Regions from separate parts of the Periweissella cryptocerci genome, predicted to be linked through region 1. Evidence: predicted binding sites of a transcription regulator. Region 1 holds the regulator's gene; each other region holds the start of a gene.
What was found. The regulator LexA, encoded in region 1, represses DNA repair genes until DNA is damaged. The targets are predictions, from matches to a motif close to CNAACANNTGTTNG.

Region 1 (10,167 bases):
ATATTTTCACCTTCAACAACACGCTTGATGTTACCTGTTTCGTTGAAGTTAAACACGATCAATGGCATATCAGTATCCATTGATAATGAACTAGCAGTAGAATCCATAACTTGCAGACCCTTGCTTAAAATTTCCAAGTGCGTCAAAGTATCAAACTTTTCGGCGTCTGGGTTAGTGCGTGGATCAGCTGAATAAATACCGTCAACCCCGTTCTTAGCCATCAAAATAGCATCGGCGTTGATTTCAGCTGCACGCAATGCGGCCGTCGTATCAGTTGAGAAGTATGGTGAACCAGTCCCAGCAGCAAAAATCACAATGCGGTTCTTTTCCAAGTGACGAACTGCCTTACGACGGATATATGGTTCCGCAATTTGGCGCATTTCGATTGAAGTTTGGACACGAGTTGGGACACCAACATTTTCCAAGCTATCTTGCAAGGCTAAGGCGTTCATAACCGTACCAAGCATTCCAATGTAATCGGCTTGTGAGCGTTCCATACCAAGTTCGGCACCCGCTTCACCACGCCACATATTACCACCACCGACAACGATAGCAATTTCAACACCGAGGTCGTGCACTTCTTTAATTTCTTCAGCAACTTGCTTCACGAAAATTGGGTTAATCCCACGGACTTGATCGCCGGCGAGGGCTTCACCACTCAACTTCATCAAAACACGTTTATACTTAATGTCTGCCATTTGATTATCTGCTCCTTTGATAATTCACTCTACTAGTTAAATCAAGCTACCTTCTTTTCTTAAAAAAAGAGGTGCGCCTGTTTGCGCGCCTCTTTCTAAAAATCGGTAAATTAGTTGATTTGGCTAGCAACTTCAGCAGCGAAGTCAGTAACCTTCTTTTCCATACCTTCACCAACTTCGTAACGTGTGAATGACTTCAATGAGCCGTTCTTAGATGCTACGAACTTAGCAACAGTTTGGTCGCCATCCTTAACGAATGGTTGGTCAGCTAATGAGATTTCAGCAAGGAACTTGTTCAAACGACCTTCAACGATCTTTTCCTTAATGTTATCTGGCTTGCCGGCCATGTCTTCAGCGTTCATTTGAACTTCTTTTTCGTGAGCAACTACATCAGCAGGTACTTCTTCACGAGAAACGTATTGTGGGTTGATGGCTGCAACGTGCATTGCAACGTCCTTAGCAGTTTCTGCATCGGCACCGTCAAGCAATACAAGTGATGAAATACGGCCACCCATGTGTGAGTATGCACCGAAGTTTTGGTCATCAGTCTTTTCAACAAGTTCAAAACGACGGAGTGAAATCTTTTCACCAGTGATTTGAGTAGTGTGGATGATCATTTCGTTCAAAGTTTCATCTTCGCTAACTTGCAATGCAAGCGCAGCATCAACGTCAGCTGGCTTGAGTTCAACGATAGCGTTTGCAACAGCGTGCAACAAGTCGTTAAATTCTTTGTTACCGGCAACGAAGTCAGTTTCTGAGTTCAATTCAACGATTGCAGCAGTGTTACCCTTAGATGCAACGTAAGTCATACCTTCAGCGGCGATACGATCACCCTTCTTGGCAGCCTTAGCCATACCTTTTTCGCGCAAGAAGTCGATAGCAGCTTGCATATCGCCTTCAACTTGAACAAGGGCCTTCTTGGCGTCCATCATTCCGACACCAGTCTTTTCACGTAATTCTTTAACTTGAGCAGCAGTAATAGCCATGAGTAGTTAAATCTCCTTAAGTTTATAATTTATATCGTATCTATTGTACCTTACTTTAGGCCAAAATAGCAGTCTAAAGTTTAATTCTGTCGTGCTTTTTTCATAAAAATAGGCCGCCACGCGGTTAAACCCCTAAAGGTTCAGCAACAAATGTGGTAGCCTACTTCATAATTAATGATTACTTAGCTGAGTTGTTACCTTCAACAACAGCAGCAATTTCTTCGATTGATTCAACTGATTGGTCTGCACCAAATGAGTTTTCGTCAACCTTGTCTTCACCTTGGTTACCTTCGATGATTGCATCTGCCATCTTAGCAGTGATCAAACGAACGGCACGGATAGCATCATCGTTTGATGGAATCTTAACGTCGATGTCATCTGGATCTGCGTTAGTATCAACCATAGCTACGATAGGAATGTTCAACTTGTGTGCTTCTTGAACAGCAAGTTGTTCCTTACGTGGGTCAACGATGAAGAGCAAGTCTGGAACCTTAGGCATATCAGCGATACCACCAAGGAACTTTTCAAGCTTAGCAGTTTGCTTAAGAAGTAATGAAACTTCCTTCTTAGGCAAGCGATCGAAAGTACCGTCTTCGGCCATAGCCTTGAGTTCCTTCAAACGTGCAATACGCAATTGAATAGTCTTCCAGTTAGTCAAAGTACCACCCAACCAACGGTGGTTGACGAAGTATTGACCGGCACGAGTTGCTTCTTCAGCAATCGCGTCTTGAGCTTGCTTCTTAGTACCAACGAAAAGCACAATTGCGCCATCCTTGGCTGCATCGCGAACGTAGTTGTAAGCTTGGTCAACAAGCTTAACAGTCTTTTGTAAGTCGATGATGTAGATACCGTTACGTTCAGTAAAGATGAATTCCTTCATCTTTGGGTTCCAGCGACGGGTTTTGTGACCAAAGTGGACACCGGCTTCAAGCAATTGCTTCATTGAGATTACTGCCATGAGTAATTTCCTCCAGAAATTTGTTTATTCCTCCCCTAGCCGCACTTGTCGCTGGACGATCGCTCGCAACCCAGTCAACATTAGCTAAGGTGTGAATTGGCTTTTTAACACCGAAAAATAGTTTATCAAATATTTACCGCCTGCGCAAGTCTTTTTTCTTATTTGCGGTGCGCGAAGCGTTGCACATCCACGCCATGCTCAGCGAGGTAGCCCACTTTCTTTTCCCGGAGTTGGTGTTTAAAGTGCCACTCAGCCGATAACGCATCATGTTTATTATCAAACGCTTCCGCATAAATCAATTCGAGGGGGTGTTTACTTTTTATTTTAGTGAATTTAGCCCCCTTAAATGCTTGGTGGGCTGCAAAACGTTTGCCGACGTCATCGGTAAAGCCCCCGTACAAAGTTTTGTCGGCAGCGAGGATGACGTAAAAATAATATGGTTTATTCGCCATATAAAGCCTCATGGACGTGTTTCGTGTATGATCCGTCAGCATTGTACACAATCAATGGTTCGAGGTAACGGACACCACCTGGGCGGCCATCTTTGATTGCTTCGACTAACACCATGTTAGCTTCGCGGTCAATTTTGGAATGCACCATCTGAATACGCTTAGGTGCCAAGCGGTGCGCGCGCAACTCATCAATCAAATCTAAGAAGCGATCGGGCCGGTGGACAAAATAAACCTTACCATTCGTCTTGAGTAATCGACTGGCCACATCCGTGATTGTTGCTAAATTGGTTTTGATTTCGTGGCGTGCGATGGCCAAGTGTTCATTCGGATTTTTTGTCGATTGAGGTTCATCCACAAAATATGGTGGATTACAGAGCACTGTTTCAGCGGCACTCGGCTTAATATGCTCGAGCGTATCGGCTAAATCAATATTCAATACGTTCATGCGCCCATCTAAATCATTCAAGACAATTGACCGTTGGGCCATGTCCGCCAAACGGGGCTGAATTTCCACTTCGGTAATTGTGCCGGCGGCTTTCTTGGCAAAAAACAGTCCCACTGCCCCATTGCCCGCACATAAATCCACTGTCAAACCATGACCACCTTTGGGCGCTTTGGCAAATTCGGACAGTAAGACGGCATCCAATGAAAAAGAAAACACCGCATCACTTTGAATTATTTTGACATCTTTACTATATAATTGATCAATCCGTTCGTCCGCATTTAATTTAATTTCTGCCATCTGATATTATTCCTTACTTGCTTTACTACCTGAAATTTTGCATACTTAACGTTAAATATGAATTACTTTTAAAAAGGAGTGTGAATATGCTTTATTCATTTTTGCGCGGTTTTGCTCGCGCCCTGTTATATATTATCAATGGAAAACCTCAAATTCGCAACTACGATAAATTACCCGAAGGTACTTATATCTTAGCCGGTCCACACCGGACTTGGTGGGATCCAATTTACTTTGCGTTAGCCGCGGCTCCATTGAAATTTAGTTTCATGGCTAAAATCGAATTATTCAAGAACCCCATCCTAAAATGGATTCTCGTTGGCGCTAATGCCTTCCCCGTTGACCGAGCTAATCCTGGTCCATCAGTGATTAAAACTCCCGTCAAGAACTTGAAAAGCGGCGATCTCGGCTTGATTATCTTCCCTAGTGGTTCGCGTCACAGTAACGACATCAAGTCTGGTGCCATGATGATTGCGAAATTATCTGGCAAACCAATCGTGCCCATTGTCTATCAAGGACCTTTGACATTTGGCGGCCTGTTCAAGCGTAACAACGTTGAGTTGAACTTTGGTGATCCCATTTACATCGATCGCCGTGACAAATTAACGGAAGCGCGCGTCGAAGAAATCGGAGCTCAAATGCAAACCGCCTTTGACGCCTTGGATAAAGAGCTGAATCCGGATTTCGTTTACGTTGACCAACACCCCGAAAAAGCGAAAATCCCCGAAGAATAACTGGTTACGTACCATGTTAACCACACGCATATTATAAATAAAAAGCCATGACTTAGCGTCGTGGCTTTTTTATTTATCTTACTTGTTGTTACGCATAGATGCCATAACTTGGTTCAAACGCTTTTGTGAAGGTGTTTGACCCATTGAAATCATCATTGAGCGAATCATGTCTTCGGAAATTGGTGGGTTCTTCTTCAAGTAAGTTTCCATATACTTACGAGCAATGAAGAAGCCAGCAACTAAACCGACAATCAAAGCAACGACAATTAATACGATTGCGAGCGCTGTATTCATGTCTTTTCTCCTACATTTTAAAGTTCATATTCTAGTTTACTTTATTCTAACACAGAAAAAAAGGGCTAATCGTCCCGTAGCCCTTTCTTTCGTTGAATTTCACGTACTTTTTCAGGGGTAACTTCTTTGCCGTTATCGTCGAAGACTTGCATCATTTCAACTTGTGAACGGAAAGACTTCCGAAAGTTTTCCAAAAACTCTTCACGCAATGCTTGCCGTTCCAGTTCTTCACCTTCAGTTAAGCCTTCTTTTTTACGTTTTGCACCTAATTCGTTAATTCGTTGGCGTAACTTTTCTGCTTCCAAAGTCAGGACCTCCTATTGTTATTAATAGACTGAATTCCGGTATAAGCCAACCACTTTACCTAAAACCGTGACATCCGTCAAAATAATTGGCGCCATCGTGTCGTTTTCCGGTTGTAAGCGGAAGTGATCACTTTCCTTGAAGAAGCGCTTAACAGTTGCTTCATCCGTGTCGGTCATTGCGACCACAATATCACCATTATCAGCATGATCTTGCTTACGGACGATGACCTTATCACCATCGAGAATACCAATATTAATCATTGATGTTCCCCGCACGTTGAGCATGAATAAATCGCCATCATACGCTTCTAAATCACTAGGCAATGGAAAGAACTCATTCGTCCGTTCTTCAACGGCCAAGATTGGTTCCCCTGCCGTAACGACCCCTAAGACCGGAATCTTACCTGGCGTTGCTGAAACCCCAAGCATTTCAAGGCCTGGTGGTGTGATTTCAATCGCCCGGGGTTTTGTTGGATCCTTTTTTAAGTAACCCTTTTTTTGTAGGCGGTCAATATGGCCATGGACCGTTGATGTTGATGATAAGCCGACCGCTTCACCAATTTCACGGACTGTTGGCGGATAACCTTTTTGTGATTGCTTCTCATAAATAAATCGAAGCACTTCCATTTGTTTGCTTTCGCCGCGTACCATGCGATCACCTCTTTCACTGTTTTCAGTTCATCTATTATTTATAGTATACCGAATAGTGAAGAACATTTCAAACGAACGTTCGTTATTTGTTCGATATTTTTTGCATAAACAGCTAATACTCGTTCTAAAATTACGAACACGTTAGCTTTCAGCGTCCTCAAGTACGTAATCGCTGTAGTAAGTCTCGATAAATTGTTCGAGGTTCATTGGCTTAGCTGGCAAAATTTGGCGACTATTAACTTCTGGGTTCCCCGTAAAGGTAATTTCATCAATTAATTCATAAACATCAATCACTTTGCCAACAACATCATACACTTTTTGCCCGTCTTCTTCATACGCTGGACTAAGTTGTGTCTTTTCGGCTAATTCCCGCAAGTAAGCCACGTCTTCAGCCTGTGTTTCATCTAAATCTGCCAAAAAAGTAATGACATCAAAAAACGGTTCTGGTTCATTGCCAACCATCGATTGCGTCACAATCGTAACTGCGTGTGTACTCATAAATTTTTCCTCTTCTTTTTAAATGTTGCTTCTATAGTTTCCAGCGTGGTGCGCTAAGTGATTTACTATTTATTCTAGCGCGGGATTTGGATATGTGTCTCAGTTCGATTCCCACTACGAGGCTGGAACCAGTCTGGACACCGTGATGGAAGACAAGCATTTGAAGCCACAGTGCGGTCTTCAAATGTTTGCGAAGCTTGGTTCGCTAACGCGGTAACCATCTTCACAAATCCATAATCAGTAACCAAACCCGTTACTGATTATGCCATCACGGTGCGAGCTAAAGTCCAGCCTCTTCGTTAATTTGAGTAGGCAGTCTGACTAGTAATATGCCCTAATCCTTGTCGCTGCAAGTTTAGCAGTAATCAATAATTCCACACTTATCTAGCGGAGTGACTGAAAATCACTTTGTGGCCGGCAGGCTTTACACCGAAATGGGACGTGACACCACGTGTCGGGTTTGTCGCTGAGGGTAGAGCCGACCGGGCCTTATTTGTCCAGCGTAGCTACAAATGTGAGCAGTCTTTTGGCTTTAGCCATTAGACTGCCAGCTATCCCGAATTGCCCAAGACAGACATCCAGCCTGCAAGGCTAATCTAATCGCGTTAGGATTAGATTCAGTATTTTGTGCAACAAAATGCTGGGATGTTTTGCGTTGCCGGTTCGCAGGCATAAGCACATACTGGCTTGGGAGGTTGCTTCCAGCGTGGTGCGCCAAGTAATTTACTGGCACGCAGTGGCCAGTGGCCAATTTTATTCAATCCCACGTCAGACGAAATGGGGCCCACACTTTGCTAACAAAGTGTGCAAAGAAAAAGGATTCGCATCACTGCAAATCCTGATTCACTGTTAATTAAGCTTCGAAGTTGTCATCATCGTCGAGGAAAGTGTTCAACACCTCTTCAACCATTGCCCATTCTTCGTCGTCTTCGATTGGTTGCAAGTCGCCTTCAGTTGCTTCGCCGTCTTCATCAGGGTTAAATGCAAAGGCTTGGATATCAACTTCTTCGTCTTCTTGAGTACCTTCTGGATAAAGCAAGATGTATGACTTACCGGCAAACTTGTTGTCAGTATCGTCTTCATCAGCAGTAAATGTAAACAACACGTTAAAGAGTTGTTCCGCACCATCTTCATCAACTAAGGTGATTTGTTGTTCTTCTGGTTCTTGAGCCATGGGGTTTCTTCCTCACTATTTCGTTAATTTACCGTTAGCATCCAAATAATTTTGGAGAATTAAGCTAGCGGCGAGTTTATCAATAACTTGCTTGCGTTTCTTACGCGAAGTATCAGCTTCTTCAATTAACATGCGTTCCGCTTCAACCGTTGTTAAGCGTTCATCGATAAAATCGACGGGCAAGCCAAAAGTTTCGACTAATAAATCACCATAAGCCTTGGATGCCTCAGCACGAGGTCCCAAGCTGTTGTTCATGTTCTTTGGTAAACCCAACACAAAACCAGATGGCTTGTATTCAGCAACCAATTCTTTCATTCGGTCAATTCCGAATTCTTTTTCATCCTCATTAATGCGGATGATTTCCACGCCCTGTGCGGTCCATCCCATGATATCACTAACCGCAATTCCGACCGTGCGTGAGCCGATGTCTAATCCTAGTAAACGACTCACTTACTCAAGTAACTCTTCACAAGCTCTTCGATGATTTCATCGCGCTCGTGCTTACGAATTAAATTACGTGCATCATTCAAACGTGGGATGTAAGCAGGATCACCAGAAATTAAGTAACCAACAATTTGGTTAATTGGGTTATAACCCTTTTCTTCGAGTGCCTTGTATACCGTTTGTAATGTTTCATGCACGTCTTTGGGTTGTTCATTGCCAAAATTGAATAAGGCTGTCTTGTCTAACGAACTCATTTGGCTACCTCCAGACAAAAAACTTTGATATTTGTAATTGTAAACGTAATCATAAGTAAAGTATAGCCCAATCGCTTAGGATTACCTTTCATTTTGATTACAAAAGATTGAAGATTTAGTGTTCTGCCAACCAATCGTGAGCAGCCGTCAACGCAGCTTGAATCCCAGATGGGTTCTTACCACCGGCTTGGGCCAAATCAGGGCGACCACCACCGTTACCACCAACAAGTGGCGCAACGGTCTTAATCAAATCACCAGACTTCATCCCCGCTTTAATTGCGGCTGGACTCATCGCAACAATCAAGTTGACCTTATCTTCACCAGTGGCGGCAATTAAGACCAACACATCTGAAGAATTATTTTCTTTCCATGAATCAGCCATTGAACGCAATTGATCCATACCAGAAACTTCCAGTTGTGCAGCAATTAAGCTGTGACCATTGACGTCTTCAGGATTATCAAAGATACTTGCCGCTGCTTGGTTAGCCAACTTAGCTTCTAAGCTGTTAACTTGGCGTTGCAATTCCTTCAATTGGTCTTGCAAGGCGGCCACTTTGACTGGTGCGTCTTTTAGTTGTGGCGCTTTAACAGCATCCGCAATTTGTTGTAATTCATTTTCGTGTTGCTTCATCAAGTTAAATGCTGCAGTTGAAGTGACGGCTTCAATCCGGCGAACACCGGCACCGATTCCTGATTCACCAACAATCTTGAATAAACCAAGTTCACTGGTGTTATCAACGTGGGTTCCACCATCAAATTCAGCATTAAAGTCACCGATTGAAACGACCCGGACTTTTTCGCCATATTTTTCGGTAAAGACGGCCACGGCACCAAGCTTTTTAGCGGATTCAATATCAGTTTCGACCCATGAAACTTTCAAGGCTTCTCCGATTTTATCGTTGATCAATGCTTCGATTTCATCAAGCTTTTCAGCTGGCACAGCACCATTGTACGTAAAGTCATAACGCAAGTATTCCGGTGTCACCAATGAACCAGCTTGGGTTGTGTGGTCACCTAAAATGTTCCGCAATGATTGATCCAACATGTGCGTAGCCGTGTGGTTTTTAGAAACTTTCAAGTGGAACTCGCGGTTAACATCTAACTTGTAGGTGTCCCCAGCCTTGATTTCTTTTAAGACCTTCACAGTGTGCAAATGTTGGCCATTTGGTGCCGTTTGGACATCTTCAACTTCGGCCACAACTTCACCATCAGCATTAATAACAGCCCCGCGGTCAGCAATTTGACCACCCATTTCAGCATAGAATGGAGTCTGATCGAAGACAACTTGAGCCATCATACCGGCAGTGGCATGATCAGCTAATTCGCCATCAACAATTACGTCTTTCAAGATGGCGGCATCAACCGTCAAATCAGTCCAACCGACGTACTTAGATTCGGTGTGCAAATCAGTCAACAAGACGTTTTGGACACCCATTGACTTCATGTCAGCCCGGGCAGCCCGCGCACGATCACGTTGCGCTTGCATTTGGGCATCAAAGCCGACGCGATCAACGTTCAAGCCTTCATCTTGCGCGTATTCTTCAGTCAATTCATATGGGAAGCCGTATGTGTCAGAAAGCTTAAAGGCAACTTCACCAGGAATCGTGCCTGCATCTTTTTCTTTGACATCCGCAATCACCCCATTCAACATCTTCAAGCCGTCACTCAAAGTCGCGTTAAAACGCTTTTCTTCTGCCGCAACGACGCTTTCGATGTATTCAGCATTTGCCAAAACTTCTGGGTAATATGATTCCATGATGTGACCCACAACTGGCACAAGTTGCGTCAAAAATTCGCCGTTAATGCCTAGTTTACGACCATGCAAGACTGCACGACGGAGCAAACGACGGATAACATAGCCGCGACCTTCATTTGATGGTAAAGCACCATCTGAAATGGCAAATGTAACCGCCCGGGCGTGGTCAGCGATAACCTTAAATGACACGTCAGTCAAGGCATCGTCACCATATTTCACGCCGT
Region 2 (10,167 bases), 220 kb from region 1:
GTAGCTTTCAATGCGCTACTTGTTATGCACAAAAAGCATTAACATCACGCGGCAATAACAATAACCAATAGCCATGTTTGTTGTTGTTTGTATATAACAACATATCGTATATTAACTTTAACCCAATTAACAGCTATTACTAGTTAAGGCTTATAGTTTCACTTATTCAACCAACTTCGATAAAATGAAGGTAAGGAATATTGGACTTCTTTCATACGTATTAGGGACAATACTGAAAGGATGGACAAAATAATGAAAACATTACGCACATTTAAATTTACTACCATTGCATTTATAATGCTTGCAATGATTTCTTTGACAGGGTGTGAATCAAAGAATGCGGAAACTAATCCCACTACTCAAAACAGCTCTGTACAAATTAATAAAACTGATGTCACAAATCTTTCCGAAAACAAGCTAACACCAAAGCCACTTCGGGAATACTTAACCCATCAGAATCAAGCAGACCATGATTACATCTTTCAATACAATAAAACCGAAAACACCGTTAATCTAACGCCAATCGGCAATAAAGCACTTGAAGTTGAAGAATATCTTGATGGTCAGCTCTCAGCTGCAGATTGGGCTGACTATATGTTGGACGTGACGCAAATTTCACTTGCGATTGGTGCTATCTCGCCAACGACCAGTGTTAATGTTATCGATCCTGCTGATCATAGTAGCCTCCTCTATTCTGTTATCAATGGACAGCCAACTTTTAGCATCGCAGACAATAATCTCTAACGTATTTACGAACGACCTTTTTGGGGTCGTTTTTTTATTGGCCCAGAAAATAAATTCTGCTAACTTTACGCAACTATCCCATCAATTCCACATACCAAATATCGTCATAAGCAACTTGGGTCTCAGCAATTACAATTCCTGTATCTGTATAACCATTGAGGTTGCCAATAATGTCAGCCGCAATGTGATGTTCTTGGTCTTGACTAGCACGTTGTAACAACACCGTTTTATTTTTTAGCTGAGCCTGTAGTAGCACTTGGCCAATTTCTGATAGCGATTGTTGCGGATGCTGCTGGCGCGCCTCAACGGCCATCTCATCTGCTTGAGTTTGTTCAATTACCTTGGTATGGTCACTCAGATAAAAGCCACCCCATTTCAACATGCCACGGTCACTAGCATCGCGAATGAAAATATTGGTCCGTTCTTCATCGTACGCATCATCATCAAAATAAACTTCACTCATAGCTATTTCCACCGCGATGACCACCAACTAACCCGGCCCGCTCAATTGCCGTCCCACCTGCTAATAAACTACTTGCTTTAACCAAAGCAGTAAAACCGAAGCGCTTACGGATATTATCAACAACTCGGTCAACCTGATTGTTCTGAATTTGTCGTTCGGGAGCGGTAAATAAATCTAATTGTTGCCCAACGTCTGGAACCAGTTGACTGTAATAAATGCCAATATGGCGCACTGGTTCACCGGCCCAATTTTTATGGAATAATTCGAAAATTGCATTAGTCAGCTCACGTGAATTGTTAGTCGCCGTAATTCGGACTTGGTTAGTGAAACCATTTCGTCCCGTAGCTGCGCTATGATTTGAAAAGCCTACATATAATGAGGCCTGTGTTGCTTGATACTGATGCTTGCGAATTCGTGCTGCTACTTGTTCTGCAATTTCACGAATCACAATCACTAGTTCAGCCGCTCTTTGATAATCACGTGGTAAGACTTGTGAATTACCATACGACTTGGACTTAGCAAAAACTTTCTCACGCACAACCGCCCGATCAATTCCCCAGCTTAACAGAAATAGTTGTTGTCCAATGACCCCCAATTTTTGTTTGAATTTATATGGATTATAATGGGCTAAATCACCAAGCGAATTAATTCCTAATGCTCGTAGTTTTATTGCGGTTCTGCGTCCAATTGACCACACCTCATCAAGTTCTGTAATCGGCCACAATACCGTTGGCACGTCTTGATAATGAATTGTACCAATCATCGTGCTTTCGTGCTTAGCGACTAAATCTAGTGCTAATTTTGCCAACGTCGGATTATCACCAATACCAACGGTCACATACAATCCCAACTTATCAAAGACTTCGCGTTGGATACGGTGTGCTACTTCAGTTGGTGTCGCACCAAATAATTTCCACGAGTGTGTTAAATCAAGAATTGATTCATCAATAGAATAACGATGTAAATCTTCTTCGGCCACGTATTCTTTAAAAATTTCATTAACCTTCATATTCATGGCAATATAATAATTCATCCGGGGCTCAACAATCACTAAATCAGGGGCATCAGGTAAGTCCTTCACTCGGGACACGTTGGTAATCCCGTATTTCTTTTTAGCGGCTGGCGATGTTGCCAAAATCAGACCAGCACCGGTGTTTTTAGCCATCGACGCGACCACTAACGGCACCGTCAAAGGATCATCGCCACGAGATACAGCTTCACAACTCGCATAAAACGACTTCATATCAATCAAAAATATCACTGAATGCTGTTCATTACTGTAGTCATACATTATCGTCACCCTTTCATAAACATTCGTTCCCCTTTGTTTTCTTTTATTATATACATACGAACAATAATTCGCAAGAAAACAAATTGTTAAGTATGTACTTGGGCTAATTACGCTATCTTGCGCTTAAATTTTTCAGCACAATGCAAAAAAGTGTACCCGATGCGAATTCCACAGGATACACTACTTTTAATCTTCTTCAATTTGTTTTTCGAGATAGTCAACGTAGGCTTTGCCCTCCGTTAACCGTGTAAAAATATCAAATTGTAATTTGTATGATTTAAGGATCTCAATTATTTCCGCTTTTAAATCAATAAGTCACACCACCTTTTTCATACGCTTCATCAGCGCTATGGACATTGGCTAGGATAAATGCCTCCATCGCTTGTTGCCAAGTAGCATCAATACCAAAATCAACGGTGTCAGAACTGATTCCATCCGTGCGTGACGGAATGTACGCTGGATGTACGCGTTGTAGCGTTTTACGCGCCCGACAATCTGAATACATGTAGTACTTGTCATCCAACTCCACCGTCGCAACGATTTGGTCAGGATAATAAAATTTATCATCATAGTGGGTAATTTTCATTGTAATTTCCTCGTGGTTTTAATTTGTTAACTTAATTATCCCAAGAAAATGTGAAAATTTTTTGAATGAACCCTTAATAAGGTATACTAATTATTATTAAGCAACCTAAAGGATGGAAAACATGGATACTGAAGAAATTATGGCAACCCTCTATGCCAAAGCAAATGATGGTACCGGTAGTGATCGTTTAAACAAAATGTTCGATAAGACAATTGAATTTAGCCTGCGTGACGGTGAAAATAAAACCAATCTGAAAACAGCTTTTGTTACTTTGTACGAAGAATGGGCGACCGCTAACAATGCCTGGGAAGATGCCCAAACTAGCACCATTCAAGCATTACGGCTTAAATACCCCGATATGAGTGCCATCGAACAACTCCAAGATGAATACATGACTTGGTACGATGAACATGCCGATACCAGCGTTGACGAAATTGATGCAGCTTTTGAAGACATGATGAGTATCCTCAAGCCTGCTGACTTGAAAACCATTGAAGCTGAATTTAATCAGGTAGAAGCATAATACAATAGTTTAAAAACGCAGAAACGACTCTTTTTGGAGTTTGTTGCTGCGTTTTTTTTCATATTAATCGCCCAGAAATTAATAACCTCAACAAAAAAGACGCCTACAAATTTATGTAGACGCCCATTGATTACCTAATCAAATTCAACTTTATTTTGTGTTTCTTCAACTAATCCTTCGACAGCTTCTTCAACCACTGCGATTGGGTTGACGTCGTAGATCACCTTTTTAAAGAAAGCTGTTAAAAATTGTACGGCTGGGCCACAAGTTGCTGCGCAGACAACCGTAATCAGACCAAAGGTACCACCAAGTGCAAAGCCAATGATTGTCAAGCAAACATCCATCGTAATTTTTGAACGTTGAATGCTCCAACCGGTCTTTTCAGCAATTGTGAGGAAAAAGCCAGAGAATGCATCCACACCAATGTTACTAGCAATGAACATACCTAATCCAACGTAGATTAGCGTAATTCCACTCGCACCACACAGTAAACGCGTTACTAAGGCATCGTTAGTAAAAATCATGGGATGGAGCTTACTACCAATTGATACAAAGAAACCATAAGGAATCATGTACAAGAACGTCCCAATGTTGATTAATTTACGATTCAAGACGAACAATACTAACAACAAACCAATATTAATGAAGTTTGAGATGAATCCTAGTTGACTCAAATCCAAACCTAAAATCGCGCGAATCCCATCGTAAAAAATCCCAATCGGGTCGTTACCCAATGCCGTATTACTATTAAATGCCACCCCAACTGAGATGAAGAAAATTCCGATCAGTGAAACAAGCACTGATTTGACTGACAAATTTTCGTTAATTAACTTTTTCATATCCTAAACATACTCCCTTTAAATAATTACTTAATTAATTCGTTCTGCTAGGTGCGTGTCTGGATTAATGGCTACTATGCGGTACCCCGTAGCCAACACGCTCGCCTGCCGCTATTATATTTTACCATCTAATAAAACGTTTTACTAATACGTTCTTTTCATAATAGCGGTTACAATTAACAGTTGCATGAAGTAATGATGACTTTTCTGTGAATCAGCACGCAAAAACAATCATGAGTCGCTTAATCACAATTGTTTTTTCACGTTAACTTAACTTTTTAGCTAGCCAATAAACTGTTGCGGATAAAGAATCGTCTGAATTAACCGAGTATCCTTGCGTAATATCCGTAAACTGACATTCAGCCCGCCACCATCTGGATACGTTAATGCCTTCAATTGTGGTGTTTGCCCACTAGTCAAAAACCGATAGTTAATAATTGGCTCCCACTCGCTTACCAAAACTCGTTGTGCTACCCCACCATCATTAGCTATGAATGATTTTGTATGGATATAGCAATGCAAATCCAATTTAGCAACTAAATAATCCAACCGAGCGGCGCCCAATCCTTGCGTAATTACGTAGAATAACTGATAGTTAATTGGCTCATCGACTAGCAAGTCAAAATCTGCGGTTACGCGATACACTGGGCCGCGAAAACATGTACCATTATCAATTAATTCCAATTCTGTCGGAATGATATCATTACAAGTCGCCGCATCTAATTCAAATTTCGTGTTCGGTGCTGCCAAAATTAACGCTACCTGATCAATTGTCCCCGCCTGTAGTTGCAGGCGAAATGACATTTTTTTATATAGGATTGTCATATTAGTTGCTAGTGACTCACTATCATCAACCATCGGCCCCGTTTTCTCGCCATGTTCAAATCGTAATTGCGTAATTTGATAAACGATTTTACGTTTTGAATGAAACAATAACGCGTCAATCAGCAACCCAATCGTACCAACAATTATGATTCCTAAAACTCCGGTCACGATACTATTATTAATCCCCAAAAATGTCATTTACGCTTTTCCTCGTTCATTTTCCAACCTAATTAAACGATTACCCCAACAATAATCTACATTTATGATTATATCCCCTACTATAATCATAAATGAAATTTCGCCCAGCGACACATATTTGCTTAAACCACGTTTTTTGCGCTTAAACGACAAAATCGACTTGCTTTAAGGCATATAATTTTATCTTAAGAAAGAAAACCGCCTTTTAAGAAAATATGGCACAAACACCTCAAAATATTGTATCCTTTACTTATCAAAATGGAGGAATCTGTAAAATATGTATAAATCACGTTTAATAACTTTAACCATTATCACACTAAGCCTGACACTCGCACTATCACATACGCCAGTTCATGCCACAGCTATCGAAACTTCAACGAACAAAATCACGAGTTTGTCCGTTAGTAACCGTAAAACCACATCAACACTTGATTTAATTGTTGACTGGTTTAAAAAATTATAAACAATGATTGCAATCTCACCGGTTCAAGGCCTAGTCGAAGAAATCATTAACTCTTGGAGCTTAATTATTCTCATCTACTGGTTCGTCCCTGAACTGCGGGCCGTCAAACTCTTTAATATTTTTAATCTCGTGATGCTTTTCGTCTTACCGCTCCTCGGTAATACAAGTTTTATCGTGTACTTAAGCTATATCGCCTTGTTATGTCTGATTATTGTGCGTAAAACCACGCAATACGAACAGTACATTATCGGTATTTCATTTGCTTGGATGATTTGGGCGTTGTCTGAACTAACTGCTGATTGGCTTTGTACTAACTTTCTTTTTAAACAAGCTGCTGATGTTGGATCTTTTGGCTGGGTACCGATGTTAAGTGATGACGGGCTCGGACTCATCCTGATTGTCTTAACTGGATTGTTCGTCAAATCACAACTCGCTGTTGCCTCGCAAAACTTCGCTTTTTTTGAAGCGGAATTCAAACGTAGCATGCTCGGCGCCGCCGTTGTTTTAGCATTGGTTGGAACTAGCTTAATTTTCATTGTCCATACCGTGCATTACAAAGGTTATAACAGCGGTATCGTTGTCATTGCTTTCTTTTTTATTATCATCATTAGTATTTGGCTCTACCGAATGTTTAATCGAATGTATCAACGCCTAGTTCAGCAGAAACTTGATATTGCCAACTATGAATTTTTACAGCAATACAATGAATTATTAGTTGATTCTGATAAACAAGCGCATGCTTTTCGCCATGATATTTCTAATTTGTTATTGGGGATTGAAGGCTACGCTGATGAAGGTGATATTCCTGGCTTAAGTAATTATCTCAAACAAGTTTTGGATCTCACCAACCAACGTTTTGGTTCTGATGCAATTTCAACTGAATTAGCCAAAGTAACAAATTTGGGGATTAAGCACATCCTATTGCGCAAAATCCGCCTCGCTCAGCAACTTGGTATTCATGTTTCGCTCGTAGTTGACACCGACTTTAATCTTGGCTTGACTGATGTTGAAGCCGTACGATTACTTAGCATCTTAGTGGACAATGCGATTGAAGCGACGCAAACCAATCCCGAAAATGGTCAGATTGTGATTGCGCTCGTCCATCTCCCCGAAGAAAATCGGTTGGTCATCAAAAATACAATCACGGAATCCGTTGATATTGAACACCTATACGACTTTGGGCATAGTACGAAACCTAACCATAGCGGAATTGGGCTCAACACTGTTCGCGACATTGTTAATCAATACGACGTCGCCCTACTCAGTCTCCAAGCAACACCTAATTATTTTCAAATTACCCTGACCGTTCAGGAGGCAACCCCATGTTAAACGTATTTATTGTTGAAGACACACCAGAGTTAGCAACAACCTATGAAGCGCATATTAATAAACAAATTTTTATCAACGACTATAACGCTGCTGTTACACTCGTTTGTAACAATTCAGCCCCCGTTTTAGAACAGCTCAAAGCGCAACAAATTCAGGGTGGTTTATATTTCTTAGATATTGAAATTGCCGATAAAGTGACTAATGGTATTGATTTAGCCATGGCCATTCGTAATCTCGATATTGATGCTGCAATTGTTTTTTTAACTTCCCATGATGAGATGGTGATGCCGGCAATTGAAGCGAAAGTCACCATGCTGGATTACATCATTAAAACTTCAGGACTTGAGAAATCAAAGCAACGGATTACCGAAGATTTAGCGTTGGCAATTAAGCGCAATATTCAAATCAATAAACAACGCACCGGTTTTGTTTATTCAATTGGCACCAAAAAGTTCACGGCACAACCTGACGACGTCCTCTATCTTGAATCAGCCGCCAGTGACCACAAATTAATTTTGCATCAAGTCAACGAAATCAATGATTTAAACGGGAATCTCAACGTCTTTGAAAAAGACTACGATTTTCTAGTGCGTATTTACCGTAGCATCTTGGTTAATGTCAACAAAATTGTTACGGTTGACACTAAAGCACGTACCGTGACACTAACGAATGGTATCGAACTACCAATTTCCACGCACTACATGAAGGAGCTTATTAAAAATCGCATGTAGCATTAGTCTTTTGTCGTACATTAATGGGTAATATGCCGTAATCCTAATTACTTGTCGCTGGGACATAAATTGTCCAGCCGGTAAAATAAGCCGAATTTCTCCTTATCTTAGTAAGGTAGAAATTCGGCTTATTAACGTGGTCCTGTCGGTTCTGTACTTCTCAATCATCAAATTACTGAGATTCTGCTATCATTTTTTCCATGCTACTGCGGCCTGTTTTTCGCTGGTTTGAGCACTATTACTAGCACGCAGTGACCATGGCCAATCCCACGTCAGACGAAATGGACCTAAAATTGGCGGAACCGTTGATAACGTTGTGCCACCAATTCCGCTGGTGTTAAAGCTTGTAAAGTTGCTATTTCCGCGGTTAATTGCTTCTGTAACCAGGCAAATAACTTGTCGGTTCGGCGTTGGTCAGGCACAATTTGTTCAATGACGCCTTTTCCTAGTAAATCCTTTGGCGTCAATCCGAGTAAATCAGCAGCCTCACTACTCCGGCTTGCATCTTTCCACAAAATTGCGGCAAAGCCCTCTGGTGATAATACGGAATAAGTTGCATGTTCAAACATCCACACTTGATCACTAGTCGCTAGCGCCAATGCACCACCTGAACCACCTTCCCCGTAAACAATCGCAATCATAGGTACTGGTAGCGTGATGCTTTGGAGGATACTTTCGGCAATTGCTTGACCTTGGCCCATTTCCTCGGCGTCTTTACCTGGATATGCCCCCGGAGTATTAATCAAAGTAATCACTGGCCGATTAAATTTAGCCGCTTGTTGCATCAAGCGTTGCGCTTTCCGATATCCACTAGGTAATGGTGAACCATTATGGGTCCGCATTTTGTCCGCAAATTCACGCCCCTTATCAATTGCGATGATTGTCACTGGTTGCTCGGCTAGCATTCCGATGCCGCCAACAATTGCTGGATCATCGAAAGCTTGGCGATCTCCATGTAGTTCGATAAAATCATGCACCACTCCGTTTATCAATTCAAGTGCCGAATACCGATCCTCGCGCGCCAATTTAACCACTTCAGTGGGTGTTAATTCTCGTTTAAAAATGCTCATTTATGTTAACCTCGACTCATTTTTATTAGTTTACTAATGGTCACTGGTAAGTCTACTCTTGGAACAATCGCATCCAAAAAACCACACGTTTGTAGCATTTCAGCTCGTTGAAAATCTGCCGGTAGCTTTTCGTGGAGCGTTTGTTCAATTACCCGGCGCCCGGCAAAGCCAATCAAAGCATGCGGTTCAGCTAAAATCACATCGGCTTGCATCGCAAAACTCGCCATAACCCCACCAGTAGTTGGGTCAGTTAACACGGATACATATAGTAAGCCCGCCATACTGTGTTGCGCGACCGCCCCAGAAACTTTGGCCATCTGCATCAATGAATTAATTCCTTCTTGCATCCGGGCACCACCTGAAGCTGTCAGCAATATGACCGGTAACTTTTCTAGCGTCGCCCGTTCAAATAAACGCGTAATTTTCTCACCAGTTTTAGCGCCAAGTGATCCCATGATAAAATGCGCATCCATGATTCCAAGAGCCACTTTTTGACCATCAATTGTTGCGATACCAGTCAACACCGCCTCATTGAGACTAGTGATTTGCTTGGCCCGCGTTAATTTATCAGCATAACCAGGAAATTCAGTTTTATCGACCGTCACATCCGCATCAATTTCCGTAAATGCAGTCGTTAATTGCGTCACCCGTTGCCGTGCGGTCAGGCGAAATCCATAGCCACATTGCGGACAAACTTGCAGTTCACCTAATTCCTGCCGATAGATTGAATGCTGACAGATTGGACACGCGACCCACATGTCGTCAGGAATTTTGTCATGTAACGTTTGTACGGCGACTTGTGGTAAGGTGTGATCTTTATGAAAGAGTTCCATTGCCTGCGACCTCCTGTGTAATTTCAATATCCTGAGCTTGTGTTAGCGTTTGCTGCCATTTAGGTAAAAATGCGTCTTCAAGATATTTGGTATTGAATTGTCCGTTGAGCACTTGTTCATCATGCACAAGTGCGCGTTGAAACTCGGCATTGGTTTCCACCCCTTGAATAACTAATTCGTCCAACAAACGTTGCAAGCGCGTAAATGTCGCCGTACGTGTTGGCGCACTCGCAATGATTTTACCGAGCATCGAATCATAAAATGGTTGCACT
Region 3 (10,167 bases), 1.2 Mb from region 1:
TGATCATTGGCTGAGCGGAACTCATCCATGGAAATAGCTTCGGGTAATTGTTGTTTAAAATTGTATTGATACTTGTATTGTCCGCCTTCGTATATTGCGTCATATTCGATTCGTTGTACAGAATTAGGTGAGATATGAAGGTGCTTAGCTACAGTTTTTTCTGTCATCATATCTTCGTTTAGATTCTGTTTTACGATTACTTTCGTGTTTCGTGAAATTTGGCAGTTCTTTTCGAAGTCGGATGACGCTGCTGTAAATGTATTACCACAATTCTTACAGTGAAAACGTTGTTTACGCAGCGCTAAGCGCACATCCCACAAGCTCGTGCCAGTGAGTCGCATCTCGGTTGAAGTCCACCCCCAGTGCTCGACGCAATCACGAAAACCACAGTCACTGCATCGGCTAACGGAATAGGTTAAATTAGCGGTATAAATTAAGCATTTATGTCGCTTGTCTCCGCGACCACGATAATCAAAATAGTTCCATTCTCCTGCTTCATTGTCGGTAAAATGGATGTTTTTATCTTTTAAATTTAACTCACGTAAGATACAATTGTCTTGGGACATAATAAATAACCTCGCATACTTTTTGATTTTTGTCGGTTGGAACGTGGTGATGGACATTTAATATGTCCTTTTTGTTTTGTACATAATTATCTATTCTAGGCTCATCTGTCGCTTTGCTCCACCCTCGCGAAGAACATAAAAAACTGCTGACGGATTTCTCCACCAACAGTAAAAAGTATAGAGCCACTATCGCGGGATGGTGAGGTTTTTGTTTGGTCAAAATAATTGGATTTTGATTTGGAAAAATCAGAATCAAGGACGTACACTGCAAACCATATTTACTAAAACATAATATCAAGTGATATAGCATAAACAACTATCAATGATGTAACCGTTTACATTATTTTGCGGAAATTCAACGTAACTTCACAATTATCTGCTAAGCTAAACGTATTAAGCACAGTTTAAGTCAGTGAAAAGGTGGGGTAATGCATGGCAGAAAAAGTAGTCTTTTTAGATATTGATGGTACATTGGTTGATTATGATGGGACGCTACCGGCGTCAGCACATGAAGCTGTTCAAACAGCGCGGGCGAATGGGCATAAAGTGTTTATGGTCACTGGCCGTTCCGGCGCCGAAATCTATCCATATTTGTGGGAAATTGGTTTTGATGGTTATATCGGTGGTAATGGGGTGTACATTGAAGCCAACAAACAAGTGATTAAGCACCAAGTGATTTCAGTTCCTGATACTGAACAAGCGATTGCCTGGTTAGATCAGCACGATATTGGTTATTATTTAGAAGCAAATAGTGGCTTGTATGCGAGTGATAACTTTATTCATAAAGTAGGTGAATTACTGTATGACGGGGATACACCAGCGAATCAAGCTAAATTCAAAAAAATCATGCCGGATTTGATTTATGGTGCCGATATGCATCGTGATGATTTAAATAAAATTAGTTTCATTTTGAATACGCAAGCGGATTATGCGGCAGCCAAAAATGCTTTTCCTCAATTTGATGTTGGTCATTGGAGTGCGCTAGGTGAATACAAGGAATTTGGAGATTTTGGCCAAAAAGGTGTGGATAAAGCTAATGCCATTGCTGAAATGATGACGGACTTGAACTTAACGGCCGATGAATCATTTGCGTTTGGGGATGCTGAAACTGATTTACCAATGATGGCATTGTGCACATATGGTGTGGCGATGGGGAATTCCAAGCAACACATTAAGGATGAAGCCGATTACGTGACGAGTGGTGTAATGGAAGATGGACTTGCTGAAGCTTTCGCCCACTTTGGGTTAATCTAAGTTATAATAATTAGGAATAAAACACACAGTGTCAGTTGATGCTGTGTTTTAGTTTGAAATCCAATAACAACTTATCGAGGAAGTGGTAAACATGTCAGTAGCTGTCCCTATTATTATTTTTGTACTCGCAATTATTGTATTTATCAGCGCGTGGAAACGTTATCCAATGGGAATTCTTTATATGCCAACCGACTTACGGTCATACGGTATCAAAGTCATTCCAACGGCAATTTTGACTATCATCTTAGTTTTCATGATTTTTATAAGTCGGTTTGAGCATACAAGCGTAACAGTTTCGTATACGATTGCGGGGATGGCATTTTTGATGTTTTCCGTTAATTTATACTTGATGCTTAGTGAACGGCAACGCCAACATGAAATCGAAGTCGCCAATGAATTATCAAATGAAGATGTCCAAAACGAAGTCATCCAATAATGGGTGGCTTTTTTGAGGTTTTCGATGATTGATGCCAAGAATAAAATCAGGCAATTGACGTGGCTTTTTAAGGCTCTAGTTTATTGATAAAATTGATTTTTAGGAGGTATATCCAACTGATCGAATGTTTAATATTTCATCCGACATGATAGATTATAATTTGGAAACTAGATTAATTACAATCACAATTCCGCTCGATTACATGCGAGATGGCGGGTTTAATACTGATGCTATGAACCCTTTCCTCAGGGTGTCACGACAAGGAAAGCAAGTTGACGATGTTTGGCTCAATTAAAAATTCCCGATGTTTTCATGCAAGGGTTTAAGTCAGCATACTAAGACTCAATTCCCAACAACGAGCACCACAGCCCAGTAGCGGCTGTGGTGTTTTTTGCTTTATTCTTTCTGACGTGGGATTCTGTATTTTTGTTCAAGAGTACTCACGTATCACGGAATATACCTTTGGCACTGGTTTGAGTACATCACAAAATAAGTTCGATTGCTCTTTAATTCCAGTAAGGTGGAAATCGGGATTATTAGCGTGCGACGAGAAATACCAAAACAAGCGGGGCTGAAATTAATTCGAAAAAATGCTAGAATACTACTATTACACTACAAAATGAAAAGGCGATGCGCATGGCAAAAACAGTAAAAGAAACCCCAATGATGCAACAATATAATGCAATCAAGGAAAAATATCCCGATGCGTTTTTGTTCTACCGGTTAGGTGATTTCTATGAATTATTTAATGATGACGCGATTAAAGGGGCTCAACTACTTGAACTGACCTTGACCACGCGCAATAAGAACGCTGACAATCCCATCCCCATGGCCGGTGTACCACACCATGCGGCGCAAAACTATATCGATATTTTAGTTGATCAAGGCTATAAAGTTGCGATTGTCGAACAGATGGAAGACCCGAAGCTCGCTGAAGGTATGGTTAAGCGTGACGTAGTTCAGTTAGTGACACCAGGAACTAAGATGGATACTGGTAGTGCCGATGCCAAAAAGAATAATTACATTACAGCATTGACCAGTGTCGGGGATGAATTTGGCTTAGCGTATGCTGACTTATCAACCGGTGAATTGAAGGCAACGGTTTTAGCTTCGACTGACAGCGTGATTAATGAGGTCATGAACTTACAGGCCAAAGAAATTGTGGTGGATAACTCAATCACTGATGATTTCATCGCAACCTTGAAGAAACTCGGCTTACTGATTTCTAGCCAAGCAGACATTGTGACTACCGCTGAGTTGAGCTACCTTAGTCAAGACTTAACGCGCGATTTGGAAAAACAAGCAGTGGGGCACTTAGTTACGTATTTGACGGTTACGCAAAAACGTTCACTGGATCACCTCCAAAAAGTCGTGTCATATGAACCAGCATTTTTCTTGAAAATGGATCATAATAGTCGGTACAATTTGGAATTAGCACAAAATATTCGAACCGGTAAAAAGCAAGGGACACTGTTGTGGTTACTGGATGAAACTAAGACTGCAATGGGTGGTCGGATGTTGAAGCAATGGTTAGACCGGCCATTGATTGACCGCACCCAAATTGAAGCACGTCAGGCTAAAGTTAGTCAATTATTGGACAATTATTTTGAACGCGCAAGTTTACAAGACGAGTTAGTTAAAGTATACGATTTAGAACGACTGGCTGGGCGGGTCGCATTTGGTTCCGTGAACGGGCGCGATATGGTGCAACTAAAGAGTAGTTTATTACAAGTTCCTAAGTTGCAAGCCGTGTTAGCCAATCTGGATAACCAAGTGTTCAATGCGTTGACGGAAAAGCTTGATCCAGTTGCCGATGTTGCTGAGTTAATTGAGGCGGCGATAACCGATGAACCACCACTGTCTGTTACCGATGGGGGTATCATCAAGGACAACTATTCAGAAAAACTGGATCAATACCGTGATGTCATGAAAAACGGTAAACAATGGCTAGCCGAATTGGAAACCAAAGAACGTGAAGCGACAGGCATTAATGGCTTAAAAATTGGTTACAATCGTGTCTTTGGTTACTATATTGAAGTTACTAAATCAAATATTGCCAAGCTTGATCCGAATCGTTATGAACGCAAACAAACGTTAACCAATGCGGAACGCTTCAGCACGCCTGAACTAAAGGAACGCGAAGCTTTAATTTTAGAAGCCCAAGAAAAATCAACGGTGCTAGAATACGAAATCTTTGCACAAGTTCGTGATGTGGTTAAAGCCGCCATCACACGGTTACAAGCCCTTGCGAAAGCAATTGCCGAACTCGATGTCCTGCAAAGTTTTGCGGTCGTAGCTGAAACGTATCATTTTGTGAAACCATTGTTCACGAAGGGGCATGATTTGGATATTACCCAAGGCCGGCACCCCGTAGTTGAAAAAGTTCTGGGCCGCCAAAGTTATGTACCAAATGACGTCGTAATGCCAACGGATGAAACCATTATGTTAATCACCGGACCTAATATGTCAGGTAAATCGACATACATGCGCCAGTTAGCATTAATTGTAATTTTGGCGCAAATGGGTTCATTTGTGCCTGCTGAAGCGGCCACCATGCCGATTTTTGATCAAATTTTCACGCGTATTGGTGCGGCTGATGATTTGATCTCGGGGAACTCAACATTCATGGTGGAAATGGCTGAGGCCAACAATGCCTTGAAAAACGCCACCGATAAATCATTGATTCTTTTTGATGAATTAGGTCGTGGAACGGCAACTTACGACGGGATGGCACTTGCCCAAGCGATTATTGAGTTTGTGCATAATAACGTACACGCCAAAACCTTGTTTAGCACGCACTACCACGAATTGACGGTTTTAGCTGATGAATTACCTCAATTACAAAATGCCCACGTGGGTGCAATTGAACAGAATGGGAACCTTGTCTTCCTTCACAAGATGGAAGCTGGTCCAGCCGATCAAAGTTACGGGATTAATGTGGCTAAATTAGCTGGCATGCCTAATGTGCTGTTGCAACGGGCATCAACAATTTTAGAGCATCTCGAAGATAGTGCTAATGAGTTGCCAATGAGTTCTGCCACAGTTGAAGTTGAATCAGTGGCAGTTGAACCGGTAGTTGCGGTCGTAAACACACCGGAACCCCAACCAGTCCATGATGAGCAGCTTGCATTATTTAGCGATGAAGTAGTTGATCCTAAAAATGCGGCTGTTATCAATGAACTTAAGGGTGTTAATCTTGCAATGATGACACCACTTGAAGCGATGAATAAACTGTTTGAATTACAACAAAAATTATAATTTTAGACACGATTAGTCCCAGATACTGATTTATTTTGCGCCGCTAGTTTCAGGGTACTTTCAAGTTAGTGGCGTAACTGTTAGCACACGAGATGACTAATCAAGCCTAAATTAATTACTGAAAAAATGGCAAGTTGAAATTAGATTACCGACAAAGGAGCGTTTATGGCTAAAATTCATGAATTATCAACGATCCTTGCCGACCAAATTGCGGCAGGTGAAGTTGTTGAACGGCCAGCTTCGGTCGTTAAAGAGTTACTGGAAAATGCGTTGGATGCCCATGCCACCCAAATTGATATCTTATTGGAAGAAGCAGGCGTCAAGTCAATTCAGATTGTTGATAATGGCGATGGGATTGACTCTGAAGATGTGCCAGTTGCATTTCGCCGGCACGCAACTTCTAAGATTCACGACCGCCAAGATTTATTTAAGATTAGAACTCTCGGTTTTCGCGGGGAAGCCCTACCTAGTATTGCCTCAGTTGCAGATGTTCGGTTAGTGACTTCTACGGGCGCTGGTGCCGGTGATGAATTACACATTAGCGGCGGTGAAATTAAGGAACAAAAATCAGCGGCAGCACGCAAAGGAACGGACATTACCGTCAGTGATTTGTTCTTTAATACACCGGCGCGCTTGAAGTATTTACGGTCGCAAGCAACGGAACTCTCCAAGATTGTCGACATTGTCAATCGATTGGCAATGAGCTATCCGGATGTAACTTTCCACTTGTCACACAATGGCAAGGACTTATTGCGCACGGCTGGAAATGGTGACTTAAAGCAAGTTTTCGCAGATGTGTATGGTATACAAAATGCCCGCAAAATGCTGGCAATTAATGGTAGCGATAATGATTTTACGATTGATGGTTATGTGTCATTACCAGAATTAACACGCGCATCTCGTGAATACATTTCGGTCTTGATTAATGGTCGTTACATCAAAAATTTTGCCATTACTAAAGCGCTAATTAAAGGGTATGGCTCAAAGCTGATGGTTGGCCGGTTCCCAATGGCGGTCATCAATATTAAAATGGATCCGCTCTTGGTCGACGTAAATGTCCACCCCACCAAGCAAGAGGTCCGGTTGAGCAAAGAAGCTGAACTGGCGGAATTATTGACACGTTTGGTGAGCGAAAAACTTGGTTCGATTAATTTGATGCCAGATGGTTACCAGAATTTAATGGAACACGCGAAGGCTGAAGAAACACCGCAGCTTAATACGAGTGATGCCCAAGCAACCGTCTCAGAAAATTTGCCAGTCGATTTCTTGACGCAATTGAATCAAGCATCAGCGAAGTACACATTAGGAACTCGTGATGGTGCTCACCTGCAAAAAGATAAGCCCACAAGTTTGCCAGATGCCTTACCAAGTGATGCAACGGTGCAACCAATTGTGGTAAAAACGCGTGCCGAGTTAGCTTCAGCGCGGGTAAAATCATTTGCAACACGCTATGCAGATGAAAAAATCACAGCATTCGGAGCCAAAAGTGCACCAATTGCTCAAGCACAAACGGAAATCGATTTACATGTGATGCCTGAAAATTTGAGTACAATGGCGGAAAATGAGCAAACGAATGGTGGTGAGCGCTTCCCTGATTTACAATATATCGGGCAAATGTTTGGGACGTTTTTGTTTGCGCAGGGACCAGCCGGATTGTATCTGATTGATCAGCACGCAGCGCAAGAGCGAGTTAAGTATGAATATTATCGTGAAGAAATCGGTAAAGTCGCAACTGACCAACAACGCTTGTTAGTACCACTGGTATTGGATTACCCAATGGTGGACGCGATTAAGTTACGCGATCATGAACATGAGTTGGAGGCGGTCGGTTTGTACTTGGAACCATTTGGGGATAATACATTTGTCGTGAAGCAACACCCCACATGGTTTGTGGAAGGACAAGAAGAAGCCACTATCCGTGAAATGGTTGATTGGCTTTTACGCGATGGCAGTTTAACCGTTGCGCAATTCCGTGAAAGAACGGCCATTATGATGAGTTGTAAAAGGTCAATTAAAGCGAACTGGCACCTTGATGATTTACAGGCCAAAGCATTAATTACCCAACTAGCCACAACCCAAAATCCGTTTAATTGCCCACATGGTCGCCCAGTCGTAGTCACATTCTCACTGACTGATATGGAAAAAATGTTTAAGCGCATTCAAGATTCCCACGAATCATGGGTTGAATATGATAACCACCCTTATTAGTTTAGGAAAACTGGCTAACGGAGTGGAAGTTCGATGTAACGTTGACCTTGCCTTGTGGTGGTAATAAAACGCAGTTTCAGATTAACAAGGTCAATATTATTTTAGTGGCACAAACGTTCGTATGTTTGTGTTACTATGGTACATAGAAAATTTTTACGAGGAGCTTGCATATGTATGAGTATTTAAAAGGTTCAATTACCGATGTGATGCCTACCCACGTGGTAGTTGAAGTCGGTGGGATTGGCTATAAGTTATTTACAGCGAACCCATATCGTTACGCGCTAGACGCAGTGGTAACGATTTATGTTGAGCAAATTGTGCGTGAAAATGAAATCTCACTGTATGGTTTTTTCGATGCAACTGAGAAAATGCTCTTTAATAAGTTACTTAATGTTTCTGGGATTGGACCTAAGTCAGGCTTAGCAATCTTGGCTAATGCTGATCATGGCTCTTTAATTGCAGCAGTTGAAAGTGAGAACGTTGATTACTTGGTTAAATTCCCAGGAATTGGTAAGAAGACGGCGCAACAAATTGTCCTCGATTTGAAGGGGAAACTTGAAGATATTCCTGGCGTTAAACCAGACCTGTTCAACGAAGCAATGGAATTACCAAATGATACACAAGCATTAAATGATGCCTTAGCAGCGCTGGAAGCATTGGGTTATGGTAAACCAGATATCAAACGCGTCCAAAAACAATTAGCGAAGTTACCACAAACTGATACGCAAAGCTATTTGAGTGAAGGCTTAAAGCTATTAGTGGGTTAGGTACTGGCGTAACTACGTGCATATTCAGTAAGGTGTGCAATTTAGAATAAAGAAATAAAAAATACAGTGAACACGAGTAATTATTGCGTGATAACGGCGAATAAGCTGAACTGAGAAAGGGTGCGATTATGGATGAGTATGAAGATGAAAATATATTAACGGGAGCTGTCCAGGATTTGGGTGAAGTGTCACTTGAAAAATCATTGCGACCACAATATTTATCGCAATATATTGGGCAGCAAGCAGTTAAGGATGAATTGAGTGTATATATTCAGGCGGCTAAAGCGCGTTCTGAATCACTCGACCACGTCTTATTATATGGACCACCTGGGCTTGGGAAAACCACATTAGCGATGGTGATTGCTAATGAAATGCAAGTCGGCATTAAAACGACTTCTGGACCAGCCATTGAAAAGCCTGGTGATTTGATTGCATTATTGAATGAATTAGAAGCCGGTGATATTTTATTTATTGATGAAATCCACCGTCTGCCAACACAAGTTGAAGAAATGTTGTATTCGGCGATGGAAGATTTCTTTGTCGATATTGTGATTGGTCAAGGTCCAACTGCCCATCCAGTCCATTTTCCACTGCCACCGTTTACATTAATTGGGGCAACAACCCGCGCGGGGATGCTATCAGCGCCACTGCGTGATCGTTTTGGAATTGTTGCGCACATGGAATATTATACGGTGAGTGATCTCGAAGAAATCGTCAAGCGAACGGCGGGAATCTTCGATACAACAATTGTTGAATCTGGTGCTCATGAAATTGGTCGACGCTCACGGGGGACACCGCGGATTGCTAACCGATTATTCAAACGGATTCGGGACTTTGCTCAAGTGGCAGATAAAACGGCAATTGACCGTGAAATAGTTGACTATGCCTTAAAATTATTGCATGTGGATAGTGAAGGCTTGGATGCAACGGATGTCAAATTATTAACGACAATGATTGAGCAATATCATGGTGGACCAGTTGGAATTAGTGCTTTAGCAGCTAATATTGGTGAAGAAGCCGAAACCCTGGAATCAATGTATGAACCATATCTGATGCAGATTGGCTTCTTACAGCGGACACCACGTGGTCGAGTAGTAGCTGGGATTGCCTATCAGCACCTTGGCTTTGCTTGGTCTGAAGAAGAATAGTACTAACATGGAATAGAAAGAAGTATAAAAATGGGATACCAACTTGAAGATTTTGACTACGATTTGCCACATGAATTAATCGCCCAAACACCTTTGAAGCAACGTGATTCTTCGCGCTTGTTGGTGTTGGACCACGAAACTGGGGCATACGAAGATAAGCACTTTTATGATATTTTAGCTGAATTAAACCCTGGTGATGCCGTGGTAATGAATAATTCCCGCGTTTTACCTGCGCGTTTGCACGGTGAAAAACCAGAAACGCACGGTCACGTTGAAGTGTTGTTATTGAACAATACGGAAGGTGATACTTGGGAAACTTTAATTAAACCTGCCAAAAAATTCCCAGTGGGTCAAGAAATTAAATTTGGGAATGGTGAATTGACGGCGATTGTGACCGAAGAACTTGAACATGGTGGCCGGATGGTCGAATTTCATTACGACGGCATTTTCTTAGAAATTTTGGAAGCGTTGGGTGAAATGCCATTACCACCATACATCAAAGAAAAACTTGCGGATCAAGAACGTTACCA

Region 2: the regulator LexA is predicted to act here: its motif matches at 2,556-2,569, upstream of EQG49_RS01095 (Y-family DNA polymerase).
Region 3: the regulator LexA is predicted to act here: its motif matches at 7,833-7,846, upstream of ruvA (Holliday junction branch migration protein RuvA).

The regions. Positions count from the first base shown of each region.
Region 1 is NZ_CP037940.1:460,431-470,597, forward strand. It holds gene pyrH (UMP kinase) at 1-698, opposite strand, end outside; gene tsf (translation elongation factor Ts) at 809-1,684, opposite strand; gene rpsB (30S ribosomal protein S2) at 1,863-2,642, opposite strand; gene EQG49_RS02070 (GIY-YIG nuclease family protein) at 2,801-3,094, opposite strand; gene EQG49_RS02075 (tRNA1(Val) (adenine(37)-N6)-methyltransferase) at 3,084-3,836, opposite strand; gene EQG49_RS02080 (lysophospholipid acyltransferase family protein) at 3,923-4,567, shown strand; gene EQG49_RS02085 (YneF family protein) at 4,646-4,861, opposite strand; gene EQG49_RS02090 (DUF896 domain-containing protein) at 4,927-5,166, opposite strand; gene lexA (transcriptional repressor LexA) at 5,188-5,817, opposite strand; gene EQG49_RS02100 (hypothetical protein) at 5,959-6,315, opposite strand; gene EQG49_RS02105 (DUF1292 domain-containing protein) at 7,169-7,489, opposite strand; gene ruvX (Holliday junction resolvase RuvX) at 7,505-7,939, opposite strand; gene EQG49_RS02115 (IreB family regulatory phosphoprotein) at 7,936-8,187, opposite strand; gene alaS (alanine--tRNA ligase) at 8,303-10,167, opposite strand, start outside.
Region 2 is NZ_CP037940.1:239,471-249,637, forward strand. It holds gene EQG49_RS01085 (hypothetical protein) at 253-744, shown strand; gene EQG49_RS01090 (DNA polymerase III subunit alpha) at 818-1,207, opposite strand; gene EQG49_RS01095 (Y-family DNA polymerase) at 1,200-2,498, opposite strand; gene EQG49_RS01100 (hypothetical protein) at 2,806-3,084, opposite strand; gene EQG49_RS01105 (hypothetical protein) at 3,206-3,607, shown strand; gene EQG49_RS01110 (YczE/YyaS/YitT family protein) at 3,742-4,446, opposite strand; gene EQG49_RS01115 (hypothetical protein) at 4,729-5,469, opposite strand; gene EQG49_RS01120 (hypothetical protein) at 5,747-5,932, shown strand; gene EQG49_RS01125 (sensor histidine kinase) at 5,936-7,261, shown strand; gene EQG49_RS01130 (LytR/AlgR family response regulator transcription factor) at 7,255-7,992, shown strand; gene accA (carboxyltransferase subunit alpha) at 8,280-9,062, opposite strand; gene EQG49_RS01140 (acetyl-CoA carboxylase carboxyltransferase subunit beta) at 9,068-9,895, opposite strand; gene EQG49_RS01145 (acetyl-CoA carboxylase biotin carboxylase subunit) at 9,879-10,167, opposite strand, start outside.
Region 3 is NZ_CP037940.1:2,289,012-2,299,178, forward strand. It holds gene EQG49_RS10025 (ISL3 family transposase) at 1-566, opposite strand, end outside; gene EQG49_RS10030 (Cof-type HAD-IIB family hydrolase) at 999-1,820, shown strand; gene EQG49_RS10035 (hypothetical protein) at 1,912-2,256, shown strand; gene mutS (DNA mismatch repair protein MutS) at 2,893-5,514, shown strand; gene mutL (DNA mismatch repair endonuclease MutL) at 5,680-7,722, shown strand; gene ruvA (Holliday junction branch migration protein RuvA) at 7,893-8,489, shown strand; gene ruvB (Holliday junction branch migration DNA helicase RuvB) at 8,618-9,637, shown strand; gene queA (tRNA preQ1(34) S-adenosylmethionine ribosyltransferase-isomerase QueA) at 9,668-10,167, shown strand, end outside.